Microbulbifer sp. GL-2: one gene and its partner. The protein of the gene in region 1 interacts with the protein of each later gene in a pairwise test. Links are inferred from orthologs where the notes say so. Each region holds a gene or a part of one and is shown in the gene's direction. Other genes may lie near its edges. The genes, in order: secD and pheT.

The links.
Region 2: the proteins of secD (region 1) and pheT interact in binary tests that used the Escherichia coli proteins (3 or more experiments, as listed by UniProt). The link is inferred for Microbulbifer sp. GL-2 from one-to-one orthologs.

The regions. Positions count from the first base shown.
Region 1 is NZ_AP019807.1:252,528-260,813, reverse strand. What follows is about bases 2,953-5,894. They hold secD (protein translocase subunit SecD), read left to right. Parts: upstream 2,953-3,460; coding sequence 3,461-5,329; downstream 5,330-5,894. Other genes in these bases: secF (protein translocase subunit SecF), read left to right, coding at 5,341-5,894; tgt (tRNA guanosine(34) transglycosylase Tgt), read left to right, coding at 2,953-3,255. Outside these bases: GL2_RS01160 (HYD1 signature containing ADP-ribosyltransferase family protein), read right to left, coding at 1-184; tRNA preQ1(34) S-adenosylmethionine ribosyltransferase-isomerase QueA, read left to right, coding at 1,049-2,122; more of tgt, read left to right, coding at 2,119-2,952; more of secF, read left to right, coding at 5,895-6,342; GL2_RS01130 (hypothetical protein), read right to left, coding at 6,482-6,676; rnt (ribonuclease T), read right to left, coding at 6,827-7,501; pyrC (dihydroorotase), read right to left, coding at 7,596-8,286. UniProt on the Escherichia coli protein: Part of the Sec protein translocase complex. Interacts with the SecYEG preprotein conducting channel. SecDF uses the proton motive force (PMF) to complete protein translocation after the ATP-dependent function of SecA.
Region 2 is NZ_AP019807.1:4,814,553-4,822,964, reverse strand. The notes cover bases 642-3,709. They hold pheT (phenylalanine--tRNA ligase subunit beta), read left to right. Parts: upstream 642-1,021; coding sequence 1,022-3,397; downstream 3,398-3,709. Other genes in these bases: ihfA (integration host factor subunit alpha), read left to right, coding at 3,529-3,709; pheS (phenylalanine--tRNA ligase subunit alpha), read left to right, coding at 642-925. Outside these bases: more of pheS, read left to right, coding at 1-641; more of ihfA, read left to right, coding at 3,710-3,834; GL2_RS20735 (MerR family transcriptional regulator), read left to right, coding at 3,815-4,183; GL2_RS20725 (hypothetical protein), read left to right, coding at 4,427-5,239; carbon storage regulator CsrA, read left to right, coding at 6,750-6,929; GL2_RS20715 (integrin), read left to right, coding at 7,875-8,412.

The DNA.
Region 1 (8,286 bases):
TAAAAAATATCATAGATAGTTGCCCCGGCCTTTTGCTGCCAGGAGTTATATCACTAAGGTATTGGCCATCGCCGAAGCGGGCATCTTTTGGGTTGTTTGCCTTTAGTGAGGGGCGAATGGATTTACTTTCAAGGATTCCAGAATAACCGGCTTCATTTGTGTAGTGATAAAGGATTCTATCCATAGAAAAGACCTTAGCGTTCGTTGCAATTGCTTATGGTACGAAAGTGCCGCTACGCATGTAGAGCGGTGTTCCAGCTCAGACTCAGATATTGTGATGCTTTTTGGGAGGCTTGCGAAGCCCTTAATGGCTGAGAGGTACTAGTTCAGGGGAGGGGATATGAGGGGGCAGTCTTTTTCATTTTCGTTCATTCCTGATTGGCGGAGGTAGGGAGAGCTGGGATGGCAGAATCCCCTTAGAAATAGTGGATTTTCTTGTGGTCTCAGCCCACTTCGGTTGTTTTTTGATCTCTCAAAACGGCCGCCAGTCACTCCTCCCCACGCCTGCCGATTTTGGGCGCTCTTTTAGTTGATGAAATGAGACTGGGGGCCTTGGCTTGAGCTGGTACGGGGTTTGGGAAAGAACTGGATTTCACTCTTTGAAGAGTTGTGAAGAGAAGTGAAAGGAAATTGCACAGCCGGAAGGCTTGTAGGGTAGCGAAGTGTCAACGTGATTTTGCGTTGACACTTTGGCGCTAAAACCAACAAAAAAGTCTTTTACAAAGTTGTCTACGCAGAAATGAAAAACCCGCGAAAGCTATGGCTGACGCGGGTTTGAGAGATGGTACCAGAGGCCGGACTCGAACCGGCACGCTTTTAAAGGCGGGGGATTTTGAATCCCCTGTGTCTACCAATTTCACCACTCTGGCACTTTCGCTGCTCGACCTTGGGGTCGGTGCGAAGAGGGCGTGATTATAGCAATGCTTTGGCCGGGGTCAACCAGTGATTTCAATGACTTACAGCATTTTCTGTCGCGCCAGTTAACAGCTCCTAAAATTTCCTATAACCTTCGCGACCTCTCCATTAGTTTCTAGATTTCCAGGATTCCATGCAGCGTCAGGACTTTGACTTTCATCTGCCCGATGAGCTGATCGCCCGCGCGCCTACTGAAGAGCGCCGCGGCAGCCGTCTTTTGTGTCTGGATGGGCCCAGCGGGGCCATTACACATCGGCAGTTTCCAGATATTCTCGACCAGGTACAGGCAGGTGACCTGATAGTCTTTAACGATACCCGGGTGATTCCGGCACGTTTGTTCGCGCAGAAGGAGACTGGCGGTAAGTTGGAAATCCTGGTGGAGCGGGTGCTCAATGAGACAGATATCTGGGCCCATGTGCGCTCCAGTAAGTCTCCTAAGCCCGGTTCCAGCATCGTTCTTGAAGACGGCACCCGTATAGAGGTTACTGGCAGGAAGGATGCGCTGTTTGAGCTGTCCTTCCCAAAAGAAGAGGGTGTGCTGGCGATTTTGGATCGCCTCGGCCATATGCCGCTGCCTCCTTATATTGATCGCGAAGACGATGCCAGCGATCGGGAGCGCTACCAAACCGTATACGGCCGTAATGCCGGTGCTGTGGCGGCGCCGACGGCGGGGCTGCACTTTGATGATGAGATGATCGGTGCGTTGCGGGATAAAGGTGTCGAGGTTGTCTTCGTGACCCTGCATGTGGGTGCCGGTACTTTCCAGCCGGTACGCGTGGACAATATTTATGAGCACCAGATGCACAGCGAAGTGCTAGATGTCTCCCAGGAAGTGGTGGATGCGGTAGCCGCTTGCCGCGCTCGCAATGGCAGCGTGATTGCGGTGGGTACCACCAGTGTGCGCGCGCTGGAGAGCGCGGCGCGCGGTGGTGAGTTGCAGACCACGGTGGGGGAGACAGATATCTTTATTTACCCCGGTTATGAATTCCAGGTTGTGGATAAGTTGGTCACCAACTTCCATCTGCCGGAATCCACCTTATTGATGCTGGTGAGCGCCTTCGCGGGGTACCAGCATACGATGGCCGCTTATAAGGCCGCAGTTGAGGAGCGCTATCGCTTCTTTAGTTACGGCGATGCGATGTTTATTACCCGCGATCCCAATGCCAAAAAAGAAGAAGTAGCACCAACGAAAGGAGATACCCAGTGAGCCGCGAAAGTTTTATGCAGTTTGAAGTGGATACCACTGATGGCAAGGCCCGTCGTGGCCGCTTGCGTTTCCCTCGCGGTGTGGTGGAAACCCCGGCGTTTATGCCGGTGGGCACTTACGGCACCGTGAAAGGCATGTTGCCGAGGGATATCGAAGGGATCGGTGCACAGATTATTCTGGGTAACACCTTCCACCTGATGCTGCGCCCGGGTACCGAAGTGGTGAAAGCCCATGGCGACCTGCACGACTTCACTCAATGGTCTGGCCCTATCCTCACCGACTCCGGCGGTTTCCAGGTATTTAGCCTGGGTGAATTGCGCAAAATTACGGAAGAGGGTGTTTCTTTCCGCTCGCCGATCGATGGCAGCCCGGTATTCCTGGACCCGGAAGAATCCATGCGTGTTCAGCGCGACCTGGGTTCGGATATCGTGATGATCTTCGATGAGTGCACCCCATATCCGGCCACTACCGATGAAGCTCGCAAATCTATGGAGCTGTCCCTGCGCTGGGCGGAACGTTCCAAAAAGGCCCACGGTGATAGTCCTTCGGCACTGTTCGGTATTGTGCAGGGCGGTATGTTCCCGGAATTGCGCGATGTGTCCTTGCGCGGCCTCACTGAGATTGGTTTCGATGGTTATGCCATTGGCGGTCTGTCGGTGGGTGAGCCGAAAGACGAGATGATCAAGGTATTGGATCACCTGGCGCACAAGATGCCGGAGGACAAACCACGCTACCTAATGGGTGTGGGCAAGCCGGAAGATATTGTCGAGGCGGTGCGTCGCGGTGTGGATATGTTCGATTGCGTAATGCCCACGCGGAATGCGCGCAACGGCCACCTGTTTACCTTTGAAGGTGTGGTGAAAATCCGCAATGCTAAGCATCGCCACGATACGGGTCCGCTGGAAAAAGAGTGCGATTGCTACACCTGCGAGAACTTCTCCCGTGCCTACCTGCATCACCTGGATCGCTGTGGTGAAATTCTCGGTGCGCAGCTGAATACGATTCACAATTTGCGCCACTACCAGCGCCTGATGCAAAAGCTGCGAGATGCCATTGCCGCCAATGAACTGGAGGCTTATGTCGCGGAGTTCTACCGTGGTCTTGGCCGCGAGGTTCCGGCGCTGGAGGCCTGATAAGGCGTCGCTTTTACCCTGTCGGGGGTGCTGCTGGTCTCATTGCAGCACCCCTGTAATTTGTCCGTTCCCCCGATCCCCGTATAATCAGCCCCACTTTTGTCGGCGGCTGTGCACCTTGCAATCTGTCCACTGCGCCCACATATCCAGGCAAATTGCCATGATTTACCGGCCCTCGGGGTCACACTAGAACAATGAGAACAGCATGAATCGCTACCCGATCTGGAAGTACTTTCTGATTCTCGCGGTTGTGGCCTTTGGCCTGATCTACGCCGCGCCAAATCTCTTCAAGCCGGACCCTGCCGTGCAGATTTCCGGGCAGTCCAGTGCCATGGCTTTGGGGGAAGATGCCCTCACCAAGGCGCGTAAAGCTCTGGATGAAGCGGGTATTGCGCACTTTGGTGGAGAGGTGGGCGACAAGGCGATTTTGATTCGCCTTGAGTCCCAGGATGAGCAGCTGCCAGCCAAGCGTGCGATTCAGGAAGCCTTGGGGCACAGTGATTACGTGGTTGCCCTTAACCTGGCCTCCACCACGCCCCAGTGGTTGAGCGATATCGGCGCCAGCCCGATGAAGCTCGGTTTGGACCTGGCCGGTGGTGTGCACTTCCTGATGGAAGTGGATACCAACACCATCGTCAAAAACAATATGGAAAGCTACGCGCAGGACGTGAAAACCAAACTGCGTGCTGCCAAGGCTCGATACCGCAGTGTTGACCTGATTGACGACCGTGAAATTGTGGCGCGCTTCCGTAGCGATGAGCTGCGCAACCTGGCGCTTTCCACCATGCGCAAGGAGTATCCACAGTTACAGCTGCGCGAATCTGGAAGTGGCGAAAACCTGGAGATCCGCGCCACCCTGTCTGAGCAGGAAATTAAGGATCTGGAGGACTACGCCGTATCCCAGAACCTCACTACCCTGCGCAACCGGGTGAATGAGCTGGGCGTGGCCGAGCCTATCGTGCAGCGCCAGGGTCGCAACCGCATCGTAGTGGAACTGCCCGGTGTACAGGATACCGCTGAAGCGAAACGGATTATTGGTAAGACTGCCAACCTTGAATTCCGTATGGAGGCCCGCCCCGATGAGCTGGTCACCAATAAAGAGTACTTCGAGTACCGCAACGAGGAAAAGCAGCAGATGTATGGCGGCGCCTGGTTAGAGCGCAAGATCATTATCAAAGGTGACAGTGTTACCAATGCCCGTGTCGGCTATGACGAGAGCGGCTTCCCCCAGGTGAATATCACCCTCGATTCCCGCGGTGGTGAATTGATGCACCGCGCGACCTGGAAGAATGTGGGGCGCCGTATGGGTACCCTGTTTATCGAAACCCGCTTCACCCCGCAGACCCGGATTGATGCGGAAGGCAATGAGGTTGTCGAGCAGGTCAGGACCGAAGACAAGAAGATCATCAGTCTGGCCACCGTACAGAGTGCGCTCGGTAAGCAGTTCCGTACTACCGGCCTGGACAGCCCGGCAGAAGCCCAGGAGATGGCCCTGTTGCTGCGCGCCGGTGCCTTGGCGGCTCCCATGTACTTTGTGGAAGAGCGTGTGATTGGTCCATCTCTGGGGGCTGATAACATCAAGGTTGGGGTGCAGTCAGTTCAGATCGGCCTGTTGGCGGTGCTTATCTGTATGCTGATTTCCTACCGTGTATTTGGCCTAGCTGCGAACCTGGCGCTGGCGGTTAACCTGATCCTACTGGTGGCGGTGATGTCGATCCTCGGCGCTACCCTGACGCTTCCGGGTATTGCCGGTATTGTTTTGACAGTGGGTATGGCGGTGGATGCCAATGTGCTTATCTTCTCGCGAATACGGGAGGAGCTCAGGAATGGCATGCCGCCACAATCGGCGATTACCGCCGGTTTTGATAATGCCTACAGCACTATCGTGGATGCCAATATTACTACCCTGATTGTGGCTGTGATTCTTTACTCAATTGGCTCAGGCCCGGTACAGGGCTTCGCGGTAACCCTGTCTATCGGCATTCTTACCTCCATGTTCAGTGCCATCATGGGCACACGGGCAATTATTAACTTGTTCTACGGCGGTCGCCGTGTGCAGAAACTCTGGATTTAAGGGGACTGGCCATGATTGAGACCAAAGTGGAAAACGGTAAGATCACCGAGTACATGGGCAAGCGCGTTTATGACTTTATGCGCTGGCGCAAAATTGCCGCGGTAATTTCGGTTGTCCTGGTGCTGGTATCGATAGGTATTCTGGCGGCCAAGGGCTTGAAGTTCGGCCTGGATTTTACCGGTGGTACCCAGGTTGAAGTGGGTTATGAGGTTGCGCCGTTCATTACCGATGTGCGCGACCAGCTGGAAAATGCCGGCTATGACGGTGCCACAGTGGTGAATTACGGCTCCGATACCGAGCTGATGATCAAGTTGCCCCCTGAGGTGACCGAAGAGGAAACCCAGATCAGTGCCACTGACCAGGAAGCCGTAACTCCGATCGGCGATAAAGTGGTAGATGTGCTGCGTGCGGGCAGCGATGGTACTGTCACCCTGCGCCGTGTAGAAATGGTGGGGCCACAAGTTGGTGCTGAGCTGCGCGATGATGGCGGCCTGGGCATGCTGGTGGCACTGGCTCTGGTGATGATCTACGTAGCCCTGCGCTTCCAGTACAAGTTCTCCTTTGGCGCGGTTGCGGCATTGGGGCACGATGTCATTATTGTGCTGGGCTTCTTTGCCTTGATGGGGTTGGACTTCGATCTAACCGTGCTGGCTGCGGTGCTGGCAGTGATCGGTTACTCACTGAACGACACCATCGTGGTATCCGACCGTATCCGCGAGAACTTCCGCAAAGTACGCAAGGCTGAGTCTGAGGAGATTATCAATATCTCTATCAGTCAGACCCTGGGTCGTACCTTCATGACCTCTTTTACTACCTTGCTGGTGCTATGGGCATTGCAGTTCTTCGGCGGGGAGCTGATCCATAACTTCTCCCTGGCGTTGATTGTCGGCGTGGTTGTGGGTACTTACTCTTCTGTGTACGTAGCTGCGAACGTGCTGATGGGGCTGAAGATCTCCAAGGAAGATCTGATGCCACCAGTGAAGGAAGGTGCTGAGTTGGAGGAGATGCCCTGATTCAGGCCTGACCTTAAAGTCAAAAGGCCGCTTCGTGCGGCCTTTTTTGATGACCCCGGTTGCGATGCTTACAGACGGTAGGTGTTGGAACCGGGGTTTTTCAGTTGTGAGGCAGGTGGCAGAACTGTACAGCCCGGAATTAGCTTCGGGGCTTCTTGCCCAGGGTAATATGCTTGGGCCCGGAGGTATTGGTCTGGCCGCTGACTCCCTTGGGGATCTGCTCGATCTCTCCGCCCTTTGCCAGAAAAGCCTGCACCTGCGCGTCAATACTCTGGCTAGTCTCTAGGGGAGTAGGCTGCTTGCGACTGGAAGACGAGGATGCTTTTTTGGCCACGATAACTGTCCGGTTTTTTGTGTAGGCCAGTCATCATACAGGGTTTTGCACAAAAAATCACCCAAACGCTTAAGCGCTGCACACAGCGTACAGTTTGCCGTCGGGTGTGACGGCAAAGTTGTCGTGAAAAGGTAATCTGACTCGCGGGTGCTATTCCGCTTCCTGCTCCGCAGTCGCTTCGATGGCCAGCGGCCAGCCGCCCATCTCCCGCCACTTATTGACGATTCCACAGAACAGGGTTGCGGTTTTCTCTGCATCGTACTCGGCGGAGTGAGCGCAGCTGTTATCAAACTCAATACCGGCTACCTGGCAGGCTTTGGCCAGCACCGTTTGACCGTAGGCAAGCCCGGCAAGGCTGGCTGTATCGAAGCAGGAAAAGGGGTGAAAGGGGTTGCGCTTAATCCCGGTCCGCTCAACCACTGCGTTGACAAAGCCCAAATCAAAATGGGCATTGTGGGCAACCACAATGGCGCGGGTGCAGCTGTGTTTTTTTACTGCGCTGCGGATTTTGCGGAACAGTTCGGGCAGGGCGATTTCTTCCGGCCATGCCTCACGATCGGGGGACTCCAGATCAATGCCAATAAAGTCCAGGGCCGACTGCTCCACGTTGGCGCCCTCGAAGGGTTCCAGGTGAAAGCTGTGGGTCTCAAAGGGGAAGAGGTTGCCTTCCTCATCCATATCCAGGATAACCGCCGAAATCTCCAGCAGGGCATCGGTGCGCGCATTAAAGCCGCCGGTTTCCAGGTCGATAACAACCGGCAGGAAGCCGCGAAACCGCTGGGCGAGGGGGCTTTTGGGTCCTGTTGGTTCTTCCGCGGGAGTCACTTTGGGTCCTTGTAAATCTCAGTTGTGTCGGGTGTCTGTATCCGGCGGGGCTGGGTATCAGCGGGCTCTGGGCCCGCGAAGGCTCAAGCCGGAATTATACGAGTTTCCAGTTCAGGGTTTCACCGGCAGCCAGGGGGATCAGTTTTTCACCCCCCATAGCCAAACTTTCCGGTAAGTCCCAAGGCTGCTTCACCAGGGTAATGGTGCCTTCATTGCGGGGCAGGCCGTAAAAGTCAGGGCCGAAATTACTGGCAAAGCCTTCGAGCTTATCCAGTTTGCCCTCGCGCTCAAACGCCTCCGCGTACAGTTCGATAGCGGAGTAGGCGGTATAGCAACCGGCACAGCCGCACTCGTGCTCTTTTTTGTGGTGCGCGTGAGGAGCCGAATCGGTGCCGAGGAAAAACTTCGGGCTACCGCTGGTGGCCGCCTCTATCAATGCCGATTGGTGCTCGCCGCGCTTTAGGATTGGCAGGCAGTAGAAGTGCGGACGAATGCCGCCAACCAGCATGTGGTTGCGGTTATATAACAGGTGGTGGGCGGTAATCGTCGCCGCAACACCTTCACGGGCATTTTTAACAAACTCTACGGCATTTGACGTAGTGATGTGCTCAAGCACTATTTTAAGTGTGGGAAAATCGTCTACCAGGCGTGATAGGGTTTTCTCAATAAAAACATGTTCGCGGTCGAAAATATCGATATCACTGGTGGTTACTTCCCCGTGCAGCAGCAGCTTCATGCCGCAGGCCTGCATTTCCTCCAGGGCGGGGTAAATATTGGTGATATCG
Region 2 (8,412 bases), 4.6 Mb from region 1 along the record:
TTACCTGGGCAAAAAGGGCCAGCTGACGGCACTGCTGAAAGGCCTGGGTAAGCTGTCTGCTGAGGAGCGCCCGGCTGCGGGTGCCAAGATCAACGAAGCCAAGCAGCAGGTTCAGGAAAAAATTAACGCGCGACGCACTATGCTCGAGCAGGCGGCCATCAACGCGAAATTGGCCGAAGAGACCATAGATGTTACTTTACCGGGGCGCGGTGAAGAGCAGGGCAATGCTCACCCTATCACCCGCACCTTAAAGCGCGTAGAAGATTTTTTCGCGGGTATCGGCTTTTCGGTTGAGAACGGCCCGGAAGTCGAACAGGACTACTACAACTTCGAAGCCCTGAATATTCCCGCGCACCACCCGGCACGCGCGATGCACGACACTTTTTATGTGGACCCGACCACCGTACTGAGAACCCACACCTCCTCAGTGCAGATCCGCACCATGGAGAAAAAGTCTCCGCCGCTGCGTATTATTTGCCCGGGCCGAGTATACCGTTGTGACTCCGATGTCACCCACTCGCCTATGTTCCACCAGGTTGAAGGCCTGGTAATCGGTGAGAACATCAGCTTCGCCCACCTGAAAGGCACCATCGACCAGTTCCTGCGCGCCTTCTTCGAAGCGGAAGTACCGGTGCGTTTCCGTCCGTCTTACTTCCCGTTCACCGAGCCTTCTGCAGAAGCGGATATCCAGTGCACCGCCTGTGGTGGTGAAGGCTGTCGCGTGTGTTCCGGCACCGGCTGGCTGGAGATTCTCGGCTGCGGCATGGTGCATCCGAACGTATTTGCCGCCTGTGATATCGACAGTGAAAAATACTCCGGCTTTGCCTTCGGTATTGGTATCGAGCGCCTCGCCATGCTGCGCTACGGCGTTAACGACCTGCGCTTGTTCTTCGATAACGATCTGCGCTTCTTGAAACAGTTCTAAGCCAAAATCGAATTGTGTAGGCCTGCGAGGTGAAATAAGAGCCCCAGGTGAAATGCGCACAGAGCTGCGCTGACGGAATACAGAAAGAGATCAACTATGAAAATCAGCAACTCCTGGTTGCGGGAATGGGTAAGCCCGGAACTCACCACACAGGAACTGGCCGATCAAATCACCATGGCCGGTCTGGAAGTGGATGGCATAGAAAAAGTAGCGGGTGATTTTTCCGGGGTGGTTGTCGGTGAGATTGTTGCCTGTGAACAACACCCCGATGCAGACAAGCTGCGCATCTGTAAAGTAGCCGGTCACCCTGAAGGTGAAATGCAAGTGGTGTGCGGTGCTCCCAACGCGCGTGTGGGTATCAAAATTCCTTTTGCCCTGGTAGGTGCCAAACTGCCGGGTGATTTTAAGATTAAGAAAGCCAAGCTGCGCGGTGTAGAGAGCTTTGGCATGCTCTGCGCGCAAACCGAATTGGAGCTGGGCGAAGACAACGATGGTATCTGGGAGTTGCCGGAAGACGCACCTACCGGTACCGACCTGCGTGAATACCTGCAGTTGGATGATGAGACCATCGAAGTGGATCTCACCCCGAACCGTTCCGATTGTCTCGGTGTTGCCGGTATTGCCCGCGAAGTGGGCGTGCTGAACCGCTGCGCCGTTCAAGGCCCTGAAATTGCCCCGGTACCCCAGCAGATTGAAGAAAGTCTGCCGGTATCCCTGCTGGCGGAATCTGCCTGCCCACGCTACGTAGGCCGGATAATTCGCAATATCGATATCAAAGCCCAGACGCCCCTGTGGATGCAGGAGCGCCTACGCCGCAGCGGCCTGCGCAGCATCGACCCGGTAGTGGATGTCACCAACTACGTTCTGCTGGAACTCGGCCAACCCATGCACGCCTTTGATCTGGAGAAACTCTCCGGCGGTATCAAAGTGCGTATGGCTGAGCACGGTGAAGAGCTGACTCTGCTGGACGGCCAGGAAGTAAAACTGCAGGAAGGCACCCTGGTTATTGCCGACGAAGAAAAGCCCCTGGCGATGGCCGGTATTATGGGTGGCCTGGATTCCGCTGTTACCGAAGGTACCCAGCACATTTTCCTGGAGAGCGCCTTCTTCAATCCGCTGGCGATTGCCGGCAAGGCCCGCTCCTACGGCCTGCACACTGATTCCTCCCACCGCTTTGAGCGCGGCGTGGACTACCACCTGCAAGAGAAAGCGGTTGAGCGCGCTACCCAGCTGCTGCTGGATATTGTCGGCGGCGAGCCCGGCCCAGTACATCTGCGCGAGCTGACTGAAACCATGCCCGCCGAGCGCCATATCACCCTGCGCCGCGCGCGGGTAGAGCAGGGCCTGGGTATTCAGCTGGCCGATGATGAAATCGTCGACATCCTCACCCGCCTGGGACTGGAAAAGATCGATCAGAATGAAGAGGGCTGGACCTTCCTCGCACCCAGCTTCCGTTTCGATATCGCCATCGAAGCAGATCTGCTGGAAGAGCTGGCCCGTGTGTACGGCTACAACCGTATCCCCAGCGAAAGCTTTACTGCCGAACTGGAAATTGCCCCGCGCCCAGAGAGCATGGTTACCCAGGACAACCTCGAGCAAACCCTGCTGAGCCGCGGCTACTACGAAGCGATTACCTTCAGCTTTATCGATAGCGACAACGCCGTACTGTTCGACCCGGAAGCCGACCCGGTAGCCCTGCAAAACCCGATCAGCGCCGAACTGGCGGTTATGCGTACCACCCTGCTGCCAGGCCTCTGTAAAGCACTGCAATACAACCTCAACCGCCAGCAGAACCGTGTGCGCCTGTTTGAAACCGGCCTGCGTTTTGTACCTGGCGCCGAGCTGCACCAGGAGCAGATGATCGCGGGCCTGGCTTATGGCAACCGTTATGCAGAGAACTGGACGGGCAGTAAAGACAGTGTGGATTTCTACGATGTGAAAGCTGACGTGGAAGCCCTGCTGGCACGCACTGGCGCCGCCAATGAGTTCCGCTTTGTTGCCGGCCAGCACCCCGCACTGCACCCAGGCCAAACCGCCAAGATCATGCGTGGCGACCGCGAAGTAGGGATCATCGGCGCTCTGCACCCGCAGTTGCAGAAGAAGCTGGATCTGTCCAAGACCGCCTTCGTATTTGAGCTGGGCCTGGAAGCGATTGGAGAGGGTAAAGTGCCTGCATTCCGCCCGCTATCCAAGTTCCCGGAAGTACGTCGCGACCTGGCTTTACTGATCGATGCCGATGTTCCTGCCGCCAGCTTGGTGGAAACCGCCGTCGAAGTAGCCGGCGAAACCTTGACCGACCTCAAAATATTTGATGTCTACCAGGGCAAAGGCATTGATTTAAATAGAAAAAGTGTCGCTTTGGGGTTGACCTTTCAGCATTCGTCGCGCACCCTTAATGACGACGAAATCAATGCCGCTATGGATGCGGTGGTCGGAAAACTAGAAGAAAAATATAACGCTAGCCTGCGCTAACCGAGCATGATGCTCTCAGGGTGCAGGCTGAATTGCACCCCGAGAGCGTCTGCTACCGGGTTGAAAGCCGCCGCGGTTAGGGCCGCTTTCCGATCTGGAGTCGACGCCTCTGAATCAATTGGTAGGATCCAATGACAGAGGCACTGACCAAGGCCGGGCTCGCCGAGAAGTTGTACGAGGAGCTGGGCTTCAATAAACGTGAAGCAAAAGAGATCGTCGAATATTTCTTCGAGGAAATCCGCAATGCGCTGGAAAACAACGAGCAGGTAAAGCTCTCGGGCTTTGGTAACTTCGACCTGCGCGACAAAAGCCAGCGGCCAGGCCGTAACCCCAAAACCGGTGAAGAAATTCCCATCTCAGCCCGCAGGGTAGTTACCTTCAAACCAGGGCAAAAACTCAAGGCACGAGTAGAAGAATATGCTGGAACCGAGCAATAACGCTCAGCTACCTGCAATTCCTGGAAAGCGTTATTTCACCATTGGTGAAGTGAGTGAATTATGCGCCGTTAAACCCCATGTCCTGCGTTACTGGGAACAGGAATTCCCTCAGCTGAAGCCTGTAAAACGCCGTGGTAATCGCCGATATTACCAACACCAGGATGTCATCATGATCCGCCAGATTCGTGCGCTCCTGTACGAAGAGGGCTATACCATTGGTGGGGCCCGCCTGCAGATAGAGACAGGTAGCGAGCGGGCAGAGGTGGTACAACTACAGCAGGTACTGCCGGAAGTGATCGCGGAATTGAACGATGTGGTGGCCCTGCTGGAAGGGGAAAATAATTTCTAAAATCACTAATCCGGGCTTGCAATCCACTGCTAGTCCGGTATGATTCACGCCACATCGGAACACGATGTCTTTAAAAATCAATCACTTAGCGAAGTGAGCGATTTTTCAAAATCGGAGCGTAGCGCAGCCTGGTAGCGCACCACACTGGGGGTGTGGTGGTCGTCGGTTCAAATCCGGCCGCTCCGACCATATATATCGTTGCATAGCAACGGCCAAGAAACCCGCTTTTTAGCGGGTTTTTTTGTGGCTGGAATTAAAGTTGGTTTGCCGGAGTGGGAGGTTAGCCAGTTAAAGAGATGGTTTAGAAATTTGGCTTATAAAAAAATAGAGGCATCGGGGAAAAGGCAAATGCTTTGGGAGGCAGTGGGTTATGTTACTGAGGTTGGTACGAAATTACGAATAATATTTATTGTTGCTTTTTTGTGTTTGTTTCTGGGGCAATTGGGTTGGACTTCAGAATCCGAAAAGCTTATTAGTATGTGTAAGGAAGCTCAGGATTTTAATGCAAATCTGGTTGATAGCATAGATTGGCTAAATCAAGAGGGAACTTTTGAGAGTTACTCAAAATTAGATGTTGTAAACTACAAGGCTTTAGATGTCCCTATTTTCGACACTCAGTTGGACTCAAAGAGTGAAATGGATCTGGGAAATTTTAATGGGATTAAGCTCAATTTTAAAAAAAGTATTACAGAGGTAATGCTTATTCCGTATGAGAATGAACATTATCTAGTAATTGCTGACCTTATCTCTAGCGTGTCTGAAGAGGAAGGTATTAAATATCAAGAGTTTGTAAAAAATAGAACGTTCAAAGATCAGCTCAATATATATTTATCGGAATTACAATATGTTGAAGGGTGCAAATCTTCCTCATCTGATGTGTGGACTAAGTTATATGTGGAAGAAATCTTAAAGACTGTATTGCTAAATACAATTGATAAAAAAGAGATACAGGTCTTTAAGGGCGGAATAATATATAGGCATGATGGAGCGTTGGGTTTTATTTCGCTAACGCCTGATAAGAAGTTTATCCTAAAAGCCTATACTTATTACAAGTGACTGCGTAAAAGTGAATTTAGGGTTTTGAGTGCGATATTTAATGTCATGTTTGGCGTTAAATTTTGTTAATAAAATTCTATTTTTTAGTTTGCCTTGAGGGATTATTTGTTCTGGTTTCGTTAGAGAGTTTTTGATTTTTGAATTGGTCAAACTGCTACTGGCATCAAGTTATTAAAGAAGGAGAATTTATCTGTTCTATGAAGACCTGCTATGCCATAGGGGGTCTTTATTTTTTTGGTTGGTTTAGATAGGAATATCAATTGCGTTACATGAAGTTTCTGTGGAATGACTACTTGTAAGGACTGGATATAAGGTAAAAGGCATACGCAGGTCTCAGTCAGGATTTTCTTATTCATGAGCCTTAGGATCATTTTTATGGTTAGAGGGAGTTTATTTCGCTCCTAGACACCCAAAGATTAGAGGAGGGTGCCAGTTACGCTTCAAGCATCGTTTCTGTGGGTTCTTTCTATCTGATTCAGATGTAAGGGAGGTGAAATGTTGGGAATTTGTGTTCAGGCTTTGGGTAACGAAATTTTGGATAAAAAAGACAATCGTACTAATGAGGACTTCTAGTAGGGCTCGATTAGCAAGGAGTGGCTGAGAAGAAGCGCCGGCAATCGCCTATGCCGTATACACAATGTTTATTGAACTGTCTACAAGCTTGTTGCACGGCCCCTACTGATCCCACCAATCCTTTAAGGCGACTTTCAAAATTCCGGTTGAGAAATTGTCACTGATTGGGTGAGATACTGAGCCGCTCTAGGATAGGGTTCATGCTTTCGGTAATACAACACCATTTTCTGGGGTCTAAAACCGGCCACTCCAGCCCGCCTGCTCGAAATAGTGATCTAGCTAAAAAGGTAGCCCTTTCGGCATATTCAAACGCTTACCGCTGACAAACGAAATTATATCTTTAATCTTTTCGGGAAAGCATGTAGGAAATTCCAATATAAATTGAAGCTGGCAATTGTTGACTGAAGTTTCCCTGGGCGGAAATATAAAAAATATAGGCGCGAAAATAATCCTATTGGAATTTATTCGGTTTGTTTCAATCTCAAAGCTGCGTAAAATCGATAGATATTTTTGGTATTTTGGCTGAGATTGAGCGAGCCAATTTAAAACGCCTCAGAAGTTTAAAGGATTTTTAAAGATTCGATAGAACCGAGAATTTTCTAAAAGACCCATCCCCTCAAAGGAGAACGGTAGCGTGACGTAAGAGTAAGTAAAAGGCGCTGACCCAAGGTGCTAGGAACACCCGGGGTCAGCTAACCAAATTGATACGTAGACTATCAAAGTGGCTATATGCATAGTACGCTAGAAACCCGCTCGTCTTCAATAAAGTCGAGTACATTCAGCAGCTTGGGGCCTGTTCCCAAGCTCTGGAAGCCTAGCGCCCGCCTTTTCCTCTTCTCTGCCTACCGCCCCCGCGCACCACCCCTTCCTTTAAACGTTAAAACCTAGATTTCCCATCCCGGAAGCGCCCAAACTTTGACGATAGAAGGAAATAAGTATGTTGATCTTAAAGCGACGGACAGGTGAAAACTTAAGGATCGGAGCAAATGTCTCAGTCACAGTGCTTGAGGTTAAAGGTAATCAAGTGAAGATAGGCATTAGCGCCCCCAAGTCACTGCCCATTCACCGTGAAGAAATTTATCTGCGGATCAGAAAGGAGCGGAAAGTGCGGGCCTAAATATGTCGAAAGGGTGGGGCAGTTCTGGGTACCCAATGATCAATAAAACGGAATTCCAAATAGAATCGTTATACCTTTGTTGGGTAGGCGGTATACGCCCCCTGGTTCGAATACTTTTTGGGTATCAAAGGTAATCAGGTGGCAAATTCGGTGCGGACATACAGGTGTCTTGGAGGGGTTTAATAAGCAGATCCTCTTAGTCGACTGGATGAGGGGGTAAGCAAGTCTTGTTAGTCCTACATATACGTACTAATTGCTTGTTTTACTATACACAGATCCTGCCGCACCAATATATCGAGCCCATCAGCTGCTTAAAGCGGCTTTCAGGGCTGCGCTAAAGAAGCCCACTCCTTGCCTAGATACCTAGCCATTCGATGATGGAGGAATATGCTCATCAATGCTCTCTAGCTTTTATGTGCTGAGTTGGCGGCCAATCCATTCAGCCAGTCCGAGAAAGTGGTCTAGCTAAAAAGTAGGCCTCTGGCCACCGTTTGGTGTTTTCTGCTCCGAACTACCCTGGCGAGGAGCAATCATTTAAAACTGGCCGCATAAGGGCACCGATGCCATGCATCTTGATGTATTAATTCCCTAAGCGGCAAAAAGGCTCCAAGCTCCCGAGCTCGGGGCCTTTTCCTTTTCTAGCAGTCAAATAGCACAAAAAACATACTATCAAAAACAATTGGCTAGAGCGGGATTGCACTTCATTTCTTACCGTGACTAGTTAGTCGATTAATGATGTTGAGCCCCCCAATCAATCTTGCGCTACGGGACTATCCTCTTTCCTGCAGATACAAATTCAACCTCTGGAAAGCCTGCCTCCACATTAGTTACAGTCTCTGCTTGGCGTATATTTCATCTTTAGGCATAATCCCGCCCTCACTTCGCACCGGGATGTGCAGTCGTTATCTAAACGGCTTTTCGCAATCCAAATACCCACATTCAAAAATGAAAAACACGACAATCTATGTCTTCGCTATCTTTTTGTTTCTGCTTGCCGCCTGTGGCGGTGGTAGTTCTGGCTCGGATAGCGGTAACAACGTCGTTACCGTGCCAGCTCAGCCTCAGAATGTCAGCTTGAGCTTCCAAGCTGTCAAACTCTTCGAATTTACTTGGGACGAGGTAGAGGGGGCCAGTTACTACCGGCTCCAGGAAAATTCTGATGGTGTTTCCGGGTTTACCCAAGTCGGAGAGGATATCCCTCAAGGTACGGAGACCTATACCCTGGAAGTGCCAATCTATGCCAGAATCAACGCTCAATACTTATTGCAGGCCTGTAATACAGGAGGATGTTCTGACTCTGAGGTACTCACGGTTGACAGTACGTTAGCCGACAGCATCGGTTATTTCAAAGCTAGCAATACCGATAAAGAGGATTTATTCGGCTATTCAGTCAGTCTCAGTAAGGACGGCAAAACCCTTGCTGTGGCAGCCCCCGAAGAGAGCAGTAATGCCACAGGTATTGATGGTGACCAGAACAACAACG